2 regions of the Microbacterium natoriense genome follow, and region 1 is predicted to be linked to the other one. Evidence: predicted binding sites of a transcription regulator. Region 1 holds the regulator's gene; the other holds the start of a gene.
The links. Region 1 encodes LexA, which represses DNA repair genes until DNA is damaged. Its sites were predicted from a motif close to TCGAACANNTGTTCGA; they were not measured.

Region 1 (9,649 bases):
TCGTACTTGAACTTGCCGTAGTCCATGATCTTGACCACGGGCGGCTTCGAGTTGGGTGCGACCTCGACGAGGTCGAGGTCGGCTTCCTGCGCAAGGCGCAGCGCCGCCTCGATGCGGACGACGCCGATCTGCTCACCCGCGGGGCCGACGAGGCGGACCTCGGGGACGCGGATGCGCTCATTGGTGCGGGGATCGCTGATGCGTGACTCCTTAGACGATGGTTTCGGCCACCAGGATGCTGTCGGCATCCCGGGCGAAATCGGAGTCGTCCCCCACCCGCCGGCATTCAGACGCCGGCTCTGCACCCAGACAACCGGGGCATCTCTCGATGCGATCCGGTGGAGTGCTAGACCCGGTAGCCTTGAACGGCAAGCGCGGGTGGGAAGTGAATCCTCTTTCGTACCAGAGCATGACGCTCCGGAGCCCGACACAGTCTAACAGAAGGCAAGGCGAAGTGACGAACCAGGCATCGGACGAGGCTGCACGCGAGCGCGAAGAGCGCTGGGCGCGGCAGGAGGAGGCGGCTTCCTCCGCCACGCGGGACATCGCGGACGTGCCCGCTGTGGAGGTCATCACCACCGCCGCCGTGCATCTCATGAGCGCAGCCGCGGTCAAGCTCGGGCTCGCGGACGACCCGGATGCCGCAGCGCAGCTCGACCTCGACGAGGCTCGCAAGCTCATCAACGCTCTGGCCGGCCTCATCACCGCCGGCGCGCCGGAGATCAGCGACATGCACGCGAGGTCTCTGCGCGACGGGCTCCGGTCGCTGCAGCTCGCGTTCCGCGAGGCGTCGAGCATCCCCGACCCGATCGGCAAGGGGCCGGGCGAGAAGTGGACCGGGCCGGTCAACTGAACTGACCGCCCCGGGCTGCGGTCCTCCAGGCTCCGGGATTCGCTCCTCAGGCAAAGAGCGGGGACCCTCCCGCTTCGCGGGACCCTCCCGATTTGCCGGAGGAGCGAATCCCTGCGCCTTCCGACCCTGCGCCCTCGCGTCACCGTTGACTTCGGCTGAAGAGCATGGGTGCGAACCGACTAGTCCTGGGCGACCAGTAGCGGGGCTCATCAAGCCGTTGTCTCGCTGTTCGCACACTGCCGGTCGTTGAGCGAGAGAGAGCAGCGAGCGAGACGAAACGCGGTGAGGCGCACGACTCATGCTCCGCGTCGGCACCGCATCGTTCAGGCCGAGCGGCGCAACTTCACGGTCAGGGAGTCGGCGAGCACGGCGATGCGATCGTCTGCCGCCCAGCGTTGCGCGAGGCGCTGCAGGACCGCATCCAGCACATCTTTTTCAAGGCCGTCGACGAGCTCGAGGATCACCACGAGCTCGGGGCCGCGCAGACGCGCATCGGGGTCTCCCGCGTCGACCGCCACGTCGATCACAGCCAGCTCGTGCGCCACACTGGCCTGGAGAGCCTGGAATACCTCGGGCGACAGGAAGCTCGGCTCCCACGTCTGCCCCTGGGCGACCGCCCAGACGGCAGGACGGCGGAGCACGAACTCGGTCTCAGAGGTCGGATCCAGAACGATCAGGTCGGTGTCCTCCGCCGAGGCCGCGAGAGCCGCACGCACCGCTTCTACCGGAATCGGCCGCGCGGTCGCATCCCACCTCTGCATCGCCTGCACAGAGGAGAAGACAGGCTGAACGCGACGCCCGTCAGGAGCGGCGACGGTCACGATCGACAATTCCTGGGTCTTGTCGACGACAAGCCCGGTGGGCCCGACGCCTTCGTCGCCCTTCTCGGCGACGAGAGGGATGAGGACGCGCGCCGAGCGGAAGGCGTCGACGACCTCGGCCTGCGACCCCTCACCCGACCGGAACCTCAGCAGGGCGTCGAGCAGAGCGGGATCAGCCGATCCGTCATCCCCGGCATGCGGGTTCGACTCGAAGCTGCGCCCCTCCCACGGGACGCCTGCCGAATCGCCGGCCCCGCCTGGAGGCGCCGAATCGCCGGCCCCGCCTGGAGGCGCAGAATCGCCGGCTCCGCCCTGACCGGCCGGGATGCCGTGGCCGTGCGACTCCGGTCCGCAGGAGAGGGGGTCAGTCTCCTGCGACATCCAGCGCCTCGGCCAGCGTGAACGCGCCGGCGTAGAGAGCCTTGCCGACGATCGCGCCTTCGACGCCGAGCGGCACGAGCTCGCGAAGAGCGACGATGTCATCGAGATTGGCGATGCCGCCGGAGGCGACGACGGGTTTCGGAGTGCGCGACGTCATCTCGCGCAGCAGCTCGAGGTTCGGGCCGCGCAGCGTTCCGTCCTTCGTGACGTCGGTGACGACGTACCGGCTGCAACCGGCATCCTCGAGCCTGGCCAGGACCTCCCAGAGGTCGCCGCCGTCCTTGGTCCAGCCACGAGCGGCGAGCGTCGTGCCGCGCACGTCGAGGCCGACCGCGATCGCTTCGCCGTAGCGGCCGATCACGTCGGCCGCCCACTCCGGGTTCTCCAACGCGGCCGTGCCGAGGTTGATGCGTGTAGCCCCGCTCTCGAGCGCCGCCTCGAGGGTGGCGTCGTCACGGATGCCGCCGGAGAGTTCGACGTTCACGTTCTTGAACTGCTTGATGACCTTGCGCAGGATCGGCGCGTTGCTGCCGCGCCCGAAGGCCGCGTCGAGGTCGACGAGGTGGATCCACTGCGCACCCTGTGCGACCCACTCCCCCGCGGCGTCCAGCGGGTCGCCATAGCTGGTCTCGCTTCCGGCCTCGCCCTGCGTGAGACGGACGGCCTTGCCGCCGGCGACGTCGACCGCAGGGAGCAGAGTGAGCGAAGGGGACTGTGCGAAGTCGTTCATGACGTCCTTGAGTGGTGGGAGGGCGCCCATGGCGGGCACGAGAAACGAGGGTACCCCTGCGATCGACGCTCACCCAAATGCGTGACGTCGAACACCGGGATCAGAGGCTTCCGACCCAGTTGCGCAGCAGCTGGATGCCGGCGTCCCCCGACTTCTCCGGGTGGAACTGCGTGGCCGACAGCGGTCCGTTCTCGACCGCCGCGAGGAAGGGGTCGCCATACGTCGTCCATGTGAGCACGGGCTGCGGGAACGGCGGGATCACGTCGAGCTCCCACGACTGCGCGGCATAGGAGTGCACGAAGTAGAAGCGCTCGTCTTCGATGCCCCGGAACAGCACGCTGTCATCGCCGGGCTCGACCGTGTTCCAGCCCATGTGCGGGAGGACGGGGGCGTTGAGCTCGGTGACCGCACCCGGCCACTCGCCGAGACCCTCCGTGTCACGCCCCCGCTCGACCCCGTGGGCGAAGAGCACCTGCATGCCCACGCAGATGCCGAGCACCGGTCGCCCGCCCGCGAGTCGACGGTCGATGATCTCGTCACCGCCGTGCGCGTACAGGGCGTCGCGGACGGCCTGGAAGGCACCGACGCCGGGCACGACGAGACCATCGGCCTCGAGCGCGAGCTTCTTGTCTCGCGTGAGCACGGCATCCGCACCGGCGGCGACGAGAGCTTTGACCGCGGAGTGCACGTTGCCGGATTCGTAGTCGAAGACGGCGACTCTCGGTGCAGTGCTCACAGTGCGCCCTTGGTCGACGGGATGCCGTCGACCAGTGGATCGAGTGCCTTCGCCTGGCGGAACGCACGTGCGAACGCCTTGTACTCCGCTTCCGCGATGTGGTGCGGGTCACGGCCGCCGAGAACGCGCACGTGCACAGTGAGACCGGCGTTGAAGGTGATGGCTTCGAAAGAGTGACGCACGAGCGCGCCGGTGAAGTGGCCGCCGATGAGGTGGAACTCGAAGCCCGTCGGCTCGCCTTCGTGCACGAGGTACGGACGCCCCGAGATGTCGACGACAGCCTGAGCGAGAGCCTCGTCGAGAGGCACGAGAGCGTCGCCGTACCGCGAGATGCCCGACTTGTCGCCGAGTGCCTCGCGGATCGCCTGGCCGAGCACGATCGAGACGTCCTCGACCGTGTGGTGCGCGTCGATGTCGGTGTCGCCGGACGCGCGCACGGTGAGGTCGGTGAGCGAGTGCTTCGCGAACGCCGTGAGCATGTGATCGAAGAACGGCACGGAGGTGTCGATGTGACTGACGCCCGTCCCGTCGAGGTTCAACTCGAGTTCGACGGTCGACTCGGACGTGCTGCGGACACGACGAGAGGTGCGAGGCGCGGGGGTGCTCATGAAGCCGATCCTATCGAGGCGAGAGCGTCCAGGAACGCCGTGGTCTCCGCCTCGGTTCCCGCGGTGACGCGGAGGTGCCCGGGGATCCCGACGTCGCGGATGAGCACGCCCTGGTCGTACAGCCCCTGCCAGGTCGCCTTCGGATCGGACACGCCACCGAACAGGACGAAGTTCGACCAGGACTCGTGGGGGGTGTAGCCGAGCGCCTCGAGCGTGGCCGAGATGCGGTCGCGCTGCTCGACGATCTCGTCGACCATCCCCAGCATCACGTCGGCGTTGCGCAGAGCGGCGACGGCAGCGGCCTGCGTGAGCGCACTCAGGTGGTACGGCAGACGCACCAGCCTCAGTGCGTCGATGAACGCGGGGTCGGCGGCGAGATAGCCGACTCGGGCGCCCGCGAAGGCGAAGGCCTTGCTCATGGTCCGCGAGACGGCGAGGCGCGGACGCCCCTCGAGCAGGCTGAGAGCGGATGCCGCATCCCGCGGCGCGAACTCCTGATAGGCCTCGTCCACGATCACGATGCCACGAGCCGCGTCGTACACCGCCTCGACCACGTCGAGCCCGAGCGGCGTGCCGGTCGGATTGTTCGGCGAGCACAACAGGATCACGTCGGGATCCGCGTCGCGCACCTGCGCCGCGGCGTCGTCCGGGGTGATCGTGTAGTCCGGCTCGCGGGTGCCGGCCACCCAGCGGGCACCTGTCCCCTGAGCGATCAGCGGATACATCGAATAGGTGGGCGCGAAACTGAACGCGGTGCGCCCAGGGCCGCCGAAGGCCTGCAGGATGTGCTGCAGCACCTCATTCGATCCGTTGCCCGCCCAGATCTGCTCGGAGGTCAGACCGTGCCCGAGGTACGACGCGAACGCCTCACGCAGCGTCGTGAACTCCCGGTCGGGGTAGCGGTTCACGTCGCGGATCGCGACCGCGATGTCGTCGAGGATGTCGCTGGCGACAGCATCCGGCACCGGATGGGTGTTCTCGTTGACGTTGAGCGCGATCGGGAGGGGAGCCTGCGGTGCACCGTAAGGCGTCAGCCCCCGGAGGTCGTCGCGAAGCGGCAGGTCGTCAAGAGAAGCGGTCACCCTTCCCATGCTAGAACGCACCGGCTATGCAACCGAGCCAGGTGACACACTTCGCCCCTTGGGTTCCTGAGCCTGCCGAAGGACGCTCCCAGAACCGAACGATGGTCAGTTCGTGTACATCGATGGTCAGTTCGTGTACCGAGCAGGGATCGCGAGCTCGTCACCGACCTGCAGGGTCGAACCCTCGAGCATGTTGAGGTCGCTGATCTCGTCCATGACGCCGCGCGGGTCCTCATTCGGAGCGACCTTCGAGGCGATCGACCAGAGCGAGTCACCGGGCACGACCGTGACGGTCTCGAACGTCGCCGTGGAGACCGCGTCGTTCGAGGCCAGAGCGCTGCCGCCGCTGAGGACGCCGAATGCGATACCAGCGGCGAGAGGGATCGACGCGAGAGCCAGGAGCACACGGCGACCACGCGCCGTCACTCGCAGGCGCGTCGCCGGACGTGCCGGAAGAACTGCCGCGGTGCCGAAGGCGATGGTGCTCATGTCGTGCTCCTTCTCGTCGCTTCCCTGCGGGAAGCCCCCTGAGGGGGAAGTTGGCGTAGCGTTCGCATTCAGGACTCGGCCGGGAGCCGTGGATGCGAAGCTACGTTCCGAATCTATATTCGAATTCGAACATCTGTCAAGCGTTCTTCGAAACCTGGTTCGAGAATCTGCCGACACGCTCGAACAGATCTTCCAGATCGGCCCGTTTCTCGGATACGGTTTCGATACGGACACCACATCACGGACCACCGACATTCGAACTGCGGCCCCGGAATCACGCATCTAAGGAGCACGATGAGCGACAACTCCGCACCTGAGCCCGAGGCGCCGCGCACCCGTCGCCGCAAGAGCCTGAGCCCCAAGCAGATGGCGATCCTCGAGGTGATCCAGAACTCGATCAGCCGGCACGGCTATCCGCCGAGCATGCGCGAGATCGGCGACGCCGTCGGCCTCAAGTCGCTGTCGAGCGTCACCCATCAGCTCGGCCAGCTCGAGCTCAGCGGCTACCTGCGCCGCGACCCTGGAAAGACCCGTGCCATGGAGGTGCTGATCGATCTGCCAGGCACGAGCGGCGAGAACCCCGCCGACGTCGCGACCCCGGTGGGCGATGCCGCCCTGGTTCCGCTCGTCGGACGCATCGCAGCCGGAGTCCCGATCACGGCCGATCAGCAGGTCGAGGAGATCTTCCCGCTTCCCCGCCAGCTGGTGGGCAAGGGCGACCTGTTCATGCTCAAGGTGTCAGGCGAGTCCATGATCGACGCGGCGATCTGCGACGGCGACTGGGTCGTCGTCCGCACCCAGCACACGGCCGAGAACGGCGAGATCGTCGCCGCCATGCTCGACGGCGAGGCCACGGTCAAGGTCCTCCGCCGTCGAGACGGTCACACCTGGCTGCTCCCCCGGAACTCCGCCTTCGAACCGATCCTCGGCGACGAATCGACGATCCTCGGCAAGGTCGTCGCGGTGCTCCGCGCCGTCTGAACGGTCTCCGACGCGCAGAAGCCCCCTTCACAGGTGAAGGGGGCTTCTGCTGTTCGCGGCAGCGCCGGCATCCGTCCTCGACGGGCTCCCGGCGCTGCTGCGTCCCGACGATCCTCGATCAGACGGCGACCGAGACATCCTCCCGGACGCGACGGGTCGCCTCGACGATGTTGCGCAGCGACGCGACCGTCTCGTCGTATCCGCGGGTCTTCAGACCGCAATCCGGGTTCACCCAGAGCTGACGCAGCGGGATCTCGTCGACGGCCCGGCGCAGGAGCGCCTCGACCTCCTCGACGCTCGGCACGCGCGGCGAGTGGATGTCGTACACGCCGGGCCCGATGCCGTGGTCGAAGCCCGACTCGGCGACGTCCGCGACGACCTCCATACGGCTGCGTGCCGCCTCGATCGAGGTGACGTCGGCGTCGAGCGCCCGGATCGCGTCGATCACGACCCCGAACTCCGAGTAGCAGAGGTGCGTGTGCACCTGCGTGCCCGAGGCGGCTCCACCCGTGGCGAGACGGAACGAGTCCACCGACCACTGCAGGTACTCGGGCTGGTCCGCCTTCTTGAGCGGGAGCAGCTCGCGCAGCGCGGGCTCGTCGACCTGGATGATCGCGATGCCCGCGGCCTCGAGGTCGGCGATCTCATCGCGCAGCGCGAGCGCGACCTGGTTGGCCGTCTCGGCGAGCGGCTGGTCGTCGCGGACGAACGACCAGGCGAGGATCGTCACGGGGCCCGTGAGCATGCCCTTCATGTGCGCGGTGGTCAGGGACTGCGCGTACGTGGACCAGCCCACCGTGATGGGCGCCGGACGCGAGACGTCGCCCCAGAGGATGGACGGACGCGTCGCGCGGGAACCGTAGGACTGCACCCAGCCGTTCTCGGTGACGTCGAAGCCATCGAGGTTCTCGGCGAAGTACTGCACCATGTCGTTGCGCTCCGGCTCGCCGTGCACGAGGACGTCGAGACCGAGATCCTCCTGCAGCGAGACGACGCTGGCGACCTCGCGCCGCAGGAACTCCTCGTAGTCCTCCACGGGGATCTCGCCCTTCGTGAAGCGGGCGCGTGCCTGGCGGATGTCACCGGTCTGCGGGAACGATCCGATCGTGGTGAGCGGCAGGGCGGGCAGGCCGAGCGCCTCCTGGGCCGCTTCGCGCTCCTCGTACGACGCACGCGAGAAGTCGGCGTCGGTGAGGGCGCGATCGCGCACGGCGCCGTCGCGCACGCCCGGGGCCGACAGCCGGTCGGCCAGGGCGGCGGATGCCGCGTCGAGCTCGGCCGCGATCGCGCTGCGTCCTTCGGCGAGGCCGCGAGCGAGGGTCACGACCTGCGCGACCTTCTGGTCGGCGAACGCGAGCCATGAGACCAGGCGCGCGTCGAGCTTCGTCTCGTCGTCGACGTCATGCGGCACGTGCAGCAGCGAGGTGGAGGTGGATGCCGAGACGGATGCCGCACCGAGTCCGCCCAGCGCCTCGAGCTTGTCGGCCGCCGCAGCGAGATCGCCGCGCCAGATGTTGTGCCCGTCGATCGCTCCCCCGACGAGGGCCTTGCCTTCGAGGCCCGGGACCTGCGCGGGCACTCCACCGCGGACGAGGTCCACCGCGATCGCCTCGATCGGGGCGGCGGCGAGCACCGGGAACACCTCGCCGAGGTCGGCGTAGGGAGCTGCGACCAGGATCGAGGGACGGTCGGACGAGCCACCGAGCACAGCCAGAGCGCGGGCCGCAGCATCCGCCAGCTGGGCGACGGACGCGGGCAGCGACTCGCTCACGAGCGCCGGTTCGTCGAGCTGCACCCACTCCGCTCCCGCATCCTTCAGGGCCGCGAGGAGTTCGACGTAGACGGGCAGAAGGTCGTCGAGGCGGGAAAGCGGGTCGAAGTCGTCGGGCGCGCCGTCCGCCGCCTTCGCCAGCGCGAGGAGCGTGACGGGTCCGACGATCACGGGACGCGTCACGAAGCCGGCGGCGACGCCCTCGGCGACGTCGCGCACGAGACGGTCGTCGGAGAGCGAGAAGCTCGTGTCCGGCCCGATCTCGGGCACCAGGTAGTGATAGTTCGAGTCGAACCACTTCGTCATCTCGAGCGGAGCGCGATCGCCCTCACCGCGCGCGATCGTGAAGTAGGCGGGAAGCCCGATCTTGCCGTCCGCCGCGCGGAGGTCTTCGAAGCGTGCGGGGATCGCACCGACGGCGACTGCGGCGTCGAGCACCTGGTCGTAGAAGGAGAACGACTCGGGGATGGCGGAGTCGGCGCGGCCGAGACCGAGCGAGGCGAGTCGTTCGCGGGTCGCGGCTCGGAGTTCCGCGGCGGTCGCCTCGAGCTGGGCGAGGTCGGAGCGACCGGCCCAGAACGCCTCGACGGCCTTCTTGAGCTCGCGGCGTCGGCCGATGCGGGGGTAGCCGAGGATGGTGCCCTCAGGGAATCCGGACATGGTGGAGCCTTTCGATGGGGGTTCAGCGGGGTCAGCGGATGCGAGCGACCGGCAGGACGCCGGCCTCTTCGAGAACGGTGAGCACGGTGTCGTGCTGGTTGAACGCGTACAGGTGGATGCCGGGGGCACCGCCCGCGATCACCTCGCGGGCGAGACGGGCCGCCCACTCGACGCCGATCTCATGGCGCCCCTCCGGCGTCGGCTCGACATCGAGCGCGATGGCGAGTTCGCTCGGCAGGATCTCGCCCGTCAGCTCGAGCACGCGAGCCAGACGCACAGGCGACACGATCGGCATGATGCCGGGGAGGATCGGGATGGTGACCCCCTCGGCGCGCGCCTTCTCGACGAAGCTCAGGTAGTCGTCGGAGTGGAAGAACAGCTGTGTGATCGCCGACGTCGCACCCGCCGCCTGCTTCGCGAGCAGGGCGTCGATGTCCTGCCAGCGATGGGTCGACCGCGGATGCCCGTTCGGGAAGGCCGCCACGGCGACGGACGCCTTCCGCCGGGCACCCACCGTCGCTGCTCCCGGGAACCCCG
Region 2 (9,649 bases), 2.2 Mb from region 1:
GTCGAGGTACGCGCGTCAGGCGGAGAATGGGCCGCGGTCGACGTCACGCCGCAGTACTCGCAGCTTCCGAGTCTGATCACGGAGGGCGAGCAGCTGCCCGAGCACCCGACGGTGCCCGAGCAGCCGCATTCGGAGGCTCTCGACCCGCCGCAGGCGCAGAGCGACTCGCATGACGGAGAGGTGCCGCCCGAGCCGGTCGCCTCCGACGCGCTCGCGGTCGTGCTGTTCATCGCGCGCATCGTCGGCCTCAGCCTGCTCGCGCTCGCTCTGCTGCTGCTTCCGCTGATCGTGGTGCTCGTGGTCAAGGCTCTGCGCAGCAAAGCTCGTCGCACCGCGGCGGACCCGGAAGTGCGTCTGGTGGGAGCGTGGGAAGAGCTCACCGACGTGTATCTCGACCACGAGATCCCGATCTCGACCGAGGGCACCAGGGTGCAGAGCGCCCGCACCGTCGAGCGTCCCGCCGCAGAGCGTCTCGCACGAGCCGTCGACCAGGCCGTCTTCGCCGCGCATCCGCCCGGTGAGGACGACGCCGATCACGCCTGGAGCGTCGTCGACGAGGAACGCGAGGCGCTGCGCGCCGAGCAGAGCCGATGGGCCGCTCTGCGGTCACGGCTGCGCCTGAGGTCGTTCGTAGCCAGGATCGCGCCGACACGGAGGATCGCGTTCGGGAGCCGCCACCTGGCACTCGGTACGCTCGCATTGGCCGGTCCCCGCCGGCAGGAGGAGGACGCATGATCGCGGTCGCAGACCCCAGGTTCCTGGCAGAGGTCACTGCCCCCGACCTCGTCGCGGCATCGGCCGTCGTCACGGGCGTGACCGCACTCATCGGGCTCGGCGTGTACGTCTGGTACGCGTTCGCCCTGTCGAAGCTCTTCCCGAAGCTCGAGCAGGACGCCTGGAAGGGTTGGGTTCCCGTTCTCAACGAGGCGACGATCCTGCAGATCGGCGGTCGGCCCGCCTGGAACGTCGTGTTCTACTTCATTCCGATCGTTCAGCTGTACGGTCTGTACCTCAAGGTTCTCGCGACCCACGACATCAACAAGCGGTTCGGCCGCGGTGCGGGATTCACCGTGCTCGCGGTGCTGCTGCCGCCGGTGTGGGCGACGCTGCTCGCGTGGGGCGCCCCGCCGTATCCCGAGGGCGACCGGCTCGCGGGCCTGCACGGTCCTCGTCGGGTGGGAACGGATGCTGCGCGCGCCGCCGGCGCGCCCTCAGGCCAGGGCTTCCTCGCCGCGCCGATCCCGCATGCGGGCGCCGCTCCTGGTCCCGCATCCTTCGCACCCGCTCCGGGCTCTTTCGCACCGGCGCAGCCCGCGGCGCCGGGCGCATTCGCCCCGCAGGGCTTCGTTCCGCAGCCACCGGCACCGGGATCCGGTCCGGCGGCCTACGTCGATCCGAGGTATTCGGATGCCGCTGCGCCTGATGTGACCATCCCGGCGCTGAACCGCACGAGCGCCTCGACGGTCGATGCGGCCACCGGGCTTCCGTCTCCCGCCTTCGAGCAGCCGGCTCCCCCGCAGCCGGCGCCTCTGCCCATTTCACAGGGCCTGATCGACTCCGTGCCCGGCGTCGCCCCCCACGTGCCGTCCGCAACGGTCGAAGCCGAGCCGCAGAAGCCCGTCGTGCCGGTGGAGCCTGCTGCTCCGGCGGCGCCGGTGGAGCCTGTGCAGCCCGTCGAGCCCAGCGTGCAGTATCAGCCGGTGGAACCGTCTCAGCCGGCCCCGCCTCCTGCGCCGGTTCAGCCCGCCGAGCCGACGCCGCCCGTCTCGCCCGTGCAGCCGGTCGCTCCGCATGATCCGTACTTCCCGGTTCCTGCTGAGCCTGCTCCTGCTGAGCCTGCTCCTGCTGAGCCGACCTGGCCGGCCTCGCCCGCGGCTCCGGCCCACCCGGCTCCCGCCGATCCGGCTCCGGCCCAGCCCGCCTGGCCTGCCCCGTTCGAGACTCCGGCGCCGCCCGCAGAGTCCGTCGCACCCGCTCAGCCGGTCGCGTCCGCCCAGCCGATCGCGCCGGCACAGCCGGTCGCACCCGCTGAGCCGGCTGGCGTCGCTCAGCCTGCCGATCCCGGCGCGACGCCGCCTCCCCCCGCGGCGCCGCAACAGGAGCCGCTGGTATCCGCACCCATTCCGCCCGAATCACCGGCGGCCCCCGACGCGTCAGCTCCCTCGGCCGCTCTCGGGCCGGTCCCCTCCGCAGCCGAGGCGCCTGCTCCGCCCGCATACGACGGCGGCGCCGCCAGCGACGAGCCGCCGGTGGCGCCGGAGCCCGCCGCTGAGGGCGCTCCCGAAGCCCCGGCATCCGATCCCTTCGCCGAGCCGCAGCGTCTTCGCGGCTCGGGCCTGGGAACCCGCGCCGACCGTGCGGCGTCGATCAAGCCCGTCCCGGTGGTGCTGCCGGTTCCCGAGCCCCAGGTTCCCGTCGCCGCGGCGGCGCCCGAACCCGCGACCGCTGATGACGACATCGAGGCGACGGTCGTCGTGCATCGCAGCCGCGGTCCTCGTCGGGTGCTCGTTCTCGACGACGGGCGCACCTTCGCCCTCTCGGCGACGAGCATCGTGATCGGCCGCAACCCCGAGGGCGATCCGGGCGAGCAGCGTCTGTCGATCCCCGACAAGACGCGCACTCTGTCGAAGACTCACGCGCGTCTCGTCGTGCAGGGCGAAGAGTGGCGTCTCACCGACCTGCACTCGACCAACGGCGTCGTGGTCGTCGCCGATGACGGCGCCGAGACCCTGCTCGACGCCGGTGAGAGCGTGACCGGAGCCGGGCGGTTCGTGCTCGGTGAAGTCGGCATGCACGTCGCGGTGGAGTCCGGTTCGTGACACTCGCATCCGTCGTCCTCAACGTCGCAGCGCTCAGCGATCTCGGCTTGAAGCGCGCCGTCAACGAGGACTCGGTGTTCGCAGAGTCGCCCGTCTTCCTCGTCGCCGATGGCATGGGCGGGCACGCGGCAGGAGACAAGGCCAGCCAGGCCGTGGTCGCCGCATTCGCGCCGCTGGCAGGCACGCGGGTGTCGACGGCCGAGATCGGCGCCGCACTCGCCCGCGCGAACGAGGCGGTGTCGACGATCTCGGCCCAGCATTCGCGCGGCGCCGGAAGCACGGTCGCGGCCGTCGCCCTCGTCGAGTACGAGGAGGTGCCGCACTGGCTGGTGTTCAACGTCGGCGATTCGCGTGTCTATCGTCATCACGGCAACGAGCTCGAGCAGCTCACGATCGACCATTCGCTGGGTCAGGAGCTCGTCGACGCGGGCGAGCTGCGTGCTGAGGATCTCGCGACCTTTCCGCAGCGCAATGTCATCACACGGGCGATCGGCGCCGACGACAACATGGCCGACAGCTGGCTGGTGCCGGTCGTGAACGGCGAGCGGCTGCTGATCTGCTCCGACGGGCTGAGCGGCGAGGTCAGCGACGAGGGCATCAGGGCGACTCTGACCATGTGCGGACGTCCCGAGACCGCGGCTGCCGCTCTCGTGCGCCGGGCCAAGCAGGCGGGTGGGCGCGACAACATCTCGGTCGTCGTGGTCGACGTCGTCTCGGGCGGAATAGCGGGCGGTCTGCAGGACTCCACCGACAGCCGCCAGTCCTCCTCGGCGGTGCACACGTCGACCATGCTCGAAGGCACCACGGTCCCCGTGAGGAGGCGCGGCTGATGGACTCCGACGACGACATCCCCGAGGCGACGGTGAGACTCACCCGCCGGGTGCGTCGGCGCAGCCAGGCGGGCGAGGGGCCGATCCCAGCGGATGCCGGCACCGAGGCCGTCGCAGGGGACGGCGCCGACGAGGATTCGCCGATGGTCGAGGACCGCACCGTCGTGATGGGTCGACGCCGGCGTGCCGTGGATGCGGAGTCCGATGACGACGTCGACGAGGATTCGCCGATGGTCGAGGACCGCACGGTGGTGATGGGTCGACGCCGGCGTGCCGTGGATTCCGAGTCCGATGACGACGTCGACGAGGATTCGCCCCTGGTCGAGGATCACACCGTCGTGATGGGTCGTCGGCGTCGCGGCGGCGCAGACGATTCCGAGTCCGACGACGACCTCGATGAACACACGCACATGATCGACGATCGCACCGTCGCGGTGGAGCGGCGGCGTCGACCAGATCTGACGGCTGACGAGGTTTCCGTCGAGGACCGCACGGTCGCGGTCGAGAGGCGCCGACGGACGGATGCTCCACCGGAGCGCGCAAAGGACGACGAAGAGCTCTACGACACCGTGAGCCGTCCTCCGGCTGCCGAAGTGGAGAAGCCCCCGGCCATCTACAAGCCTCGTGCAGCGCCGCGCACACCGCACCGTCCTCCTGCGTCTCCTGGAGACATCGCTCCGACCCGCGTGATCGACGCCGACAGGGTCTCGGTGGCGAAGGCCGCACGCCGGCGCAGCCTGTATGCCGTCGCTGCCGTGTCGGGGGCCTGCGTCGTGTCGGCCGTCGGCCTGGTGCTCCTCGGATTCAGCGTCCTCCTCTGATCGCGCTTCCCCCGAATCGTGCTTCCTCTGAATCGCGCTCGGCGCGCCGAGGGAGGGTGCCCCCCGCGCCATAGCGTGAACGCTGAACCCGGTGCGTGATCGGTCAGACGAACATCACTCGCCGGGGCGGCGGGTCGACGTACGCGCGACCGAGAGGGCTGGTCCACTGCACTTCTCCGCCGGGGAGCTGCCGCGCTGTCCATCGGTGCCGCTCATCGAGGTCGGGGTGTTTCAGAGTGTGATGGCCGACGCAGAACGCCGAGAGGTTGTCGAGCCGGGTTCTGCCGCCGAGAGCATGGTCGTGATTGTGGTCGATCTGGCAGCGGTGCACCGGCATCCGGCATCCGGGGAATCGGCAATGCGGGTCGCGGGCACGCAGGAACCGTTTCATCGCGGCGGTCGGTGTGTACGCGTCGGTCTCGACGAGCATCCCGGTCGGGGAGAGGAACAGTCGCGACCAGGTGTCGGCGTGCCCGGCGAAGTCGCGGGCGGCGTCGGGCTGCAGGGGCCCGTGCCCGTCGAGCTCCGCGGGGCGGTCGTCGTGGTCGGCGAGGGTCGTCGCAGACAGGGTGACCTGCACCCGCCCGCGAATGTTCTCGATCGCCGTGCCGGTCACGGTGGTCGGGGCGGCGCCGAGGAGGAGGTCGGTGGCGAGATCGGCGCGCACCGCGTCGATTCCGCGGTCATCGATCCGAGGATGCTCCCAGTCGGGTGACGCGTCGTCGGTGAGGGGGTCAACGAGCGGGTCGGTGGTGAACGTGTCGGACTCGCCGAAGATGGCCATGTCGTCCCAGCCAGGGTCGGCGGCGTCGAGGTTCTCTGGGCGCACAGGGTCGTCACCGCGGTCGAGGACGTCGAGGTCGAGCACCGGGTCGGAGTCGTCAAGGGTGCTCATCAGATGCTGAGCGACCTGAGTCAGTCGGTCGAGGATCGCGACTGCGAGGTGCTCGGGCAGCACGAGCTGCAGCAGCGCGAGACCGTCGCCCACGCTCGTCATCGTCACGGTCCGCTCGCTCTGCGCGCGCCGATGCCGCTCGGTGACGCCGACGCCGGCAAGGGCGGCTGCGATCTGACGCACCTGTGCCTTCGTTCGCGCCGGGGTCGCGGTTTCGGCGACGAGGAGAGCGGCCGCCTCGTACATGTGATGCAGGCCCGCATCCGCTCGCCCGTCGTCGATCGCGTCGCGCACAGCGAACCCGGCCGAGATGATCTCGTGCACGTGCGCCGCCGTCACCTGTCCGCGCGTGAAGGATGCCACGACCTCGGGGTAGTCCCGCTGAAGGAAGAACGCGTCGACGAACGCCCGCTCGACTGTGCCCTGCGCGATGCGGCCGGAGGCGGAGTACTCCGCGATCATCGACCGGTGCATCGCGTCACGGTGGAACCCGTCACCCTGCACGTCCGCGTCGTACACCCGCAACCGGGCGGCAAGAAGATCGGACGCCCGCGCCTCCAAGACCGCGATCTGGCGGCGCGCCTCGAGCCAGTCGTCGAGCAGCGTCTGCCGCAACGCGAACTCGTCATCCAGGGAGGTCATGCCTCAAGTTTAGAACATAAGTACGAATAAAGGAAGGGGGCAGTCGCCTGTGTCCCCTCATCCATCAGCAGTTCGGACCGGAGCTCGAGCGCCTCTGCGGCTGCCTTCCCACGCGACGGAATCGCGCGCCCTCGATCGTGCGAGGATGGGAGCGTCGGGACTCAGGGGGAGCCCGACTGGCCGGGGGAGAGTCATGTCCGACGCGCAGTATCCGCAGCAGCCGAGATCGGCATCCGCCTACGAGCCGACGGCTCCTCCCGCGGTGCCACCGGGGCAGAGCCTGCCGCTCGCTCCTCTGAACCCCGGCCACTCCGCCGGCCCCGCACCTCTGCATCCGGCACCCGCACCGGGCTACCCGACGGCGCAGGGCGGCTACCCCGCGCCGAGCTACCCCAACGCGCAGGGCGGCTACCCGGCGCCGGGTTACCCGAGCGCACAGGGCGGATACCCCGCCCAGGGCTACCCGACGCCGCAGGGCTACCCGATGGCGCAAGGCGGATACCCGATCTCGCCCGGCTATCCCGCATACGGCTACGTCGTGCCCAGCGGTCGAAAGTTCTGGGGCCTGCAGTTCCTCGTCTTCGTGCCCTACGTCGGCGCCCTCGTGACGGTGATCGTCTCGCTCGTGCAACGCTCGAGCGCGCGTCGATCACCCCTCCCGATCGTCCGCGAGAACGCGCGCTGGGCGGCGAACTGGGCCCTCAGCTTCCTGCTGTACGTGATCGTCTCGTATGCGCTGATCGTGATCGTCGGCATCGCGACGTCGATCTCTTCATATGAGGAGTCGTACGGCGCCTATCGGAGTGCGCCGTCGGGCTGGATCGGCATCCCGGTGCTCCTTCTGCTCGGCATCGGGGTCTACTGCCTGGTCACCATGATCCGCGGGTGCGTGGTCTCCGACCGTGCTGTGCACCGCCCGGTGCTCGCGCTCCCGTTCCTCCGCGACTGAGGGCGGGATGGGCAGGTCTGCCCATCGTCGGTTCAGTCCGCGACAACTAGACTCGCCGGGTGCGTCGTCGGCTCGGAGCCGGCGCGGCGAGCAACAACCCCGGGGGAGTATCACCAGATGAAGGTCTTTTCGCGAATGCGCGCGCGGCCGAAGACGCTGGCGTCGGCGGCGGGCGTCGTCGCAGGCGTCGTCGCGATCACCACGTTGGCCTTCTCCTACCAGGGCAATCCCACCACCAAGGTCGACCTGAACGACGGCGGCGTGTGGATCACCAAGACCTCGAGCCTGCTCGTCGGGCATTTCAACTACGAGTCCGCACTTCTCGACGGCGGGCTGCGCAACGGCACCGACAGCTTCGACATCCTTCAGGATGCCGCGAACGTCGTCGTCGTCGACACCGACGCCGCCACCGCGACGGTCGTCGACCCCGCGCACGTCACACTGGCGGATTCGACCGCGATCCCCGGCTCGGCGAAGGTCGCGCTCGGGAATCAGACCGCTGCCGTCCTGGACCGCAAATCCGGCGATCTGTGGGTCGTGCCGATCAAGGGGCTCTCGTCGTTCGAGATCAAGGCCGCCGATCCCACTGCTGAACTCGGCGCGGACGCCGACGTCACGGTGGCGAAGGACGGCACCGTGTTCGGGCTCTCCTCGGCGCGCGGCGAGGTCGTCACGGTTCCCGTCGACAACGAAGGCGAGGGGCTGGAGCCCTCCACGTCCTCCATCGGAGAGATCGACGATTCCGAGACGGCGTCGATCACCGCGGTCGGCAGCACTCCCGTGGTGCTGGATTCCGCGGCGGGGGTCGTCCTCGCCCCCGGCGGCATCCGCACCGAGATCCCCGACGCCGATGGCGCGGTGCTGCAGCAGCCGTCGGCGCAGACGGGCTCGGTGTCCGTGGCCACGGCATCCTCGCTTCTGAGCATCCCGCTCGACGGCCGCGAGCCGACGACGACGGATGTCGGCGGCACGGGGGCGCCGGCGGCGCCGGTGTGGCTCCGCGGCTGCGCCTACGGCGCCTGGGCCGGATCGGCGACCTTCGTGCGGGAGTGCGAGGGCGACACGAACGACGTGAACCAGCAGATCCCGGATGCCGAGGGCTCGAAGCGCCTGGTCTTCCGTGTGAACCGGGACGTGATCGTGCTGAACGACACCGTCGGCGGAGCGGCATGGCTGCCCAACCAGAGTCTGCAGCGGGTCGACAACTGGGACGACATCGTCCCTCCTGAGGGCGAGTCGGAGAACCAGGAGGACACCACCGAGGAGACGGTGGAGACCACACTCCCCGAGCGCAGTGAGCAGAACACGGTCCCCGTCGCTGAGGACGACGACTTCGGCGTCCGTCCTGGACGCACGACGATGCTCCCGGTGCTCGACAACGACACCGACGCCGACGGCGACGTGCTCGTCGCCGCGCTCGCGCAGAGCCAGCCCGCGCTCGGCGACGTGCAGCCCGTGAACAACGGCGGCGCCCTGCAGATCGCGGTCGACGAAGACACCACGGGCGGCGGATCGTTCGAGTACGACATCGACGACGGGCGAGGAGGCAAAGCGTCGGCGACGGTGCAGCTCTCGGTGCACGGGTGGGATGTCAACGGCGCGCCCGGGCAGCAGCGCACGACCGCGCTCGCCGTCGAAGAAGGGGGCGCCGTCTCGTACAACGTGCTGCCCGACTGGCTCGACCCCGACGGCGACGACATGTATCTGCAGGACGTGATCGCCGCCCCGGGAGACGAGGTCGACTTCACGACCGACGGCCAGGTCACCTATCGCGCGGTCGCCAGCCTGCAGGGGCGCAAGGATATCCAGATCGTGGTGTCCGACGGACTCGGCGAGACCACCACGGGCACGCTGCGGCTCGACGTCCGACCGGCGGGGTCCACGCTCCCGAAGACGAACGCCGATCACGTCGTGACCCGCGTCGGTGAGACCATCGCCGTCGCGCCCCTTGTCAACGACACGAGCTCAGGGCGAGAGCCGCTGCGTCTCGTCAGGGTCGACGAGGTGGCGGGAGCGACCATCGTTTCCGACTTCCAGAACGATTCCTTCACGTTCCGCTCGGATGCCGCAGGCGTCTACTACGCCCAGTACCTCGTCAGCGCGGGTCCCAACGCGGTGCCGGGTCTGGTCAGAGTCGATGTGATGCCGCCCTCCGAGACCGCGCTGCCGCCGATCGCGGTGCGCGACGTCGCGCTGCTGCCGTCGGGCGGCGAGGTCCTCGTCGGCGTGCTCGGCAACGACACGGAGCCCTCGGGCGGCATCCTCGTGGTCCAGTCGGTCACGGTGCCGCCGCACAGCGGCATCTCGGTCTCCGTGCTGAATCACGAGACTCTGCGCATCGGCGACCAGGGTGCCCTCGATGAGCAGGTGCGCATCAGCTACCGCATCTCCAACGGCACGCAGACCGCCGAGGGAGACGTGATCGTGATCCCGATCCCTCGGCCGGCGCAGCTGATGCCGCCCGTCGCCAACGACGATGAGGTCGTGGTCCGCGCCGGCGACGTGGTCACGATTCCGGTGCTCGACAACGACACGCATCCCAACGGCGATGTGCTCCACGTCGATCCCGAACTGGTCGAGCCGCTGGTCGATCCGAAGGACGGCGAAGCCTTCGTCTCGCAGGACTTCGTGCGGTTCCGTGCGTCCGACACACCCGGAACCGTCTACGTGACCTATCAGGCGGTGGACTCGGC

Region 2: the regulator LexA is predicted to act here: its motif matches at 6,018-6,033, upstream of QFZ53_RS05120 (HNH endonuclease signature motif containing protein).

Annotation. Positions count from the first base shown of each region.
Region 1 covers NZ_JAUSXV010000001.1:3,298,675-3,308,323, forward strand. The annotation lists partial or broken gene infC (translation initiation factor IF-3) at 1-248, opposite strand, end outside; gene QFZ53_RS15585 (DUF1844 domain-containing protein) at 455-853, shown strand; gene QFZ53_RS15590 (SseB family protein) at 1,177-2,055, opposite strand; gene priA (bifunctional 1-(5-phosphoribosyl)-5-((5-phosphoribosylamino)methylideneamino)imidazole-4-carboxamide isomerase/phosphoribosylanthranilate isomerase PriA) at 2,039-2,785, opposite strand; gene hisH (imidazole glycerol phosphate synthase subunit HisH) at 2,886-3,521, opposite strand; gene hisB (imidazoleglycerol-phosphate dehydratase HisB) at 3,518-4,129, opposite strand; gene QFZ53_RS15610 (histidinol-phosphate transaminase) at 4,126-5,220, opposite strand; gene QFZ53_RS15615 (LysM peptidoglycan-binding domain-containing protein) at 5,338-5,700, opposite strand; gene lexA (transcriptional repressor LexA) at 5,995-6,681, shown strand; gene metE (5-methyltetrahydropteroyltriglutamate--homocysteine S-methyltransferase) at 6,800-9,112, opposite strand; gene QFZ53_RS15630 (methylenetetrahydrofolate reductase) at 9,144-9,649, opposite strand, start outside.
Region 2 covers NZ_JAUSXV010000001.1:1,091,059-1,100,707, forward strand. The annotation lists gene QFZ53_RS05100 (transglutaminase domain-containing protein) at 1-735, shown strand, start outside; gene QFZ53_RS05105 (DUF5684 domain-containing protein) at 732-2,819, shown strand; gene QFZ53_RS05110 (PP2C family protein-serine/threonine phosphatase) at 2,816-3,649, shown strand; gene QFZ53_RS05115 (hypothetical protein) at 3,649-4,470, shown strand; gene QFZ53_RS05120 (HNH endonuclease signature motif containing protein) at 4,574-6,007, opposite strand; gene QFZ53_RS05125 (DUF4870 domain-containing protein) at 6,201-6,956, shown strand; gene QFZ53_RS05130 (Ig-like domain-containing protein) at 7,074-9,649, shown strand, end outside.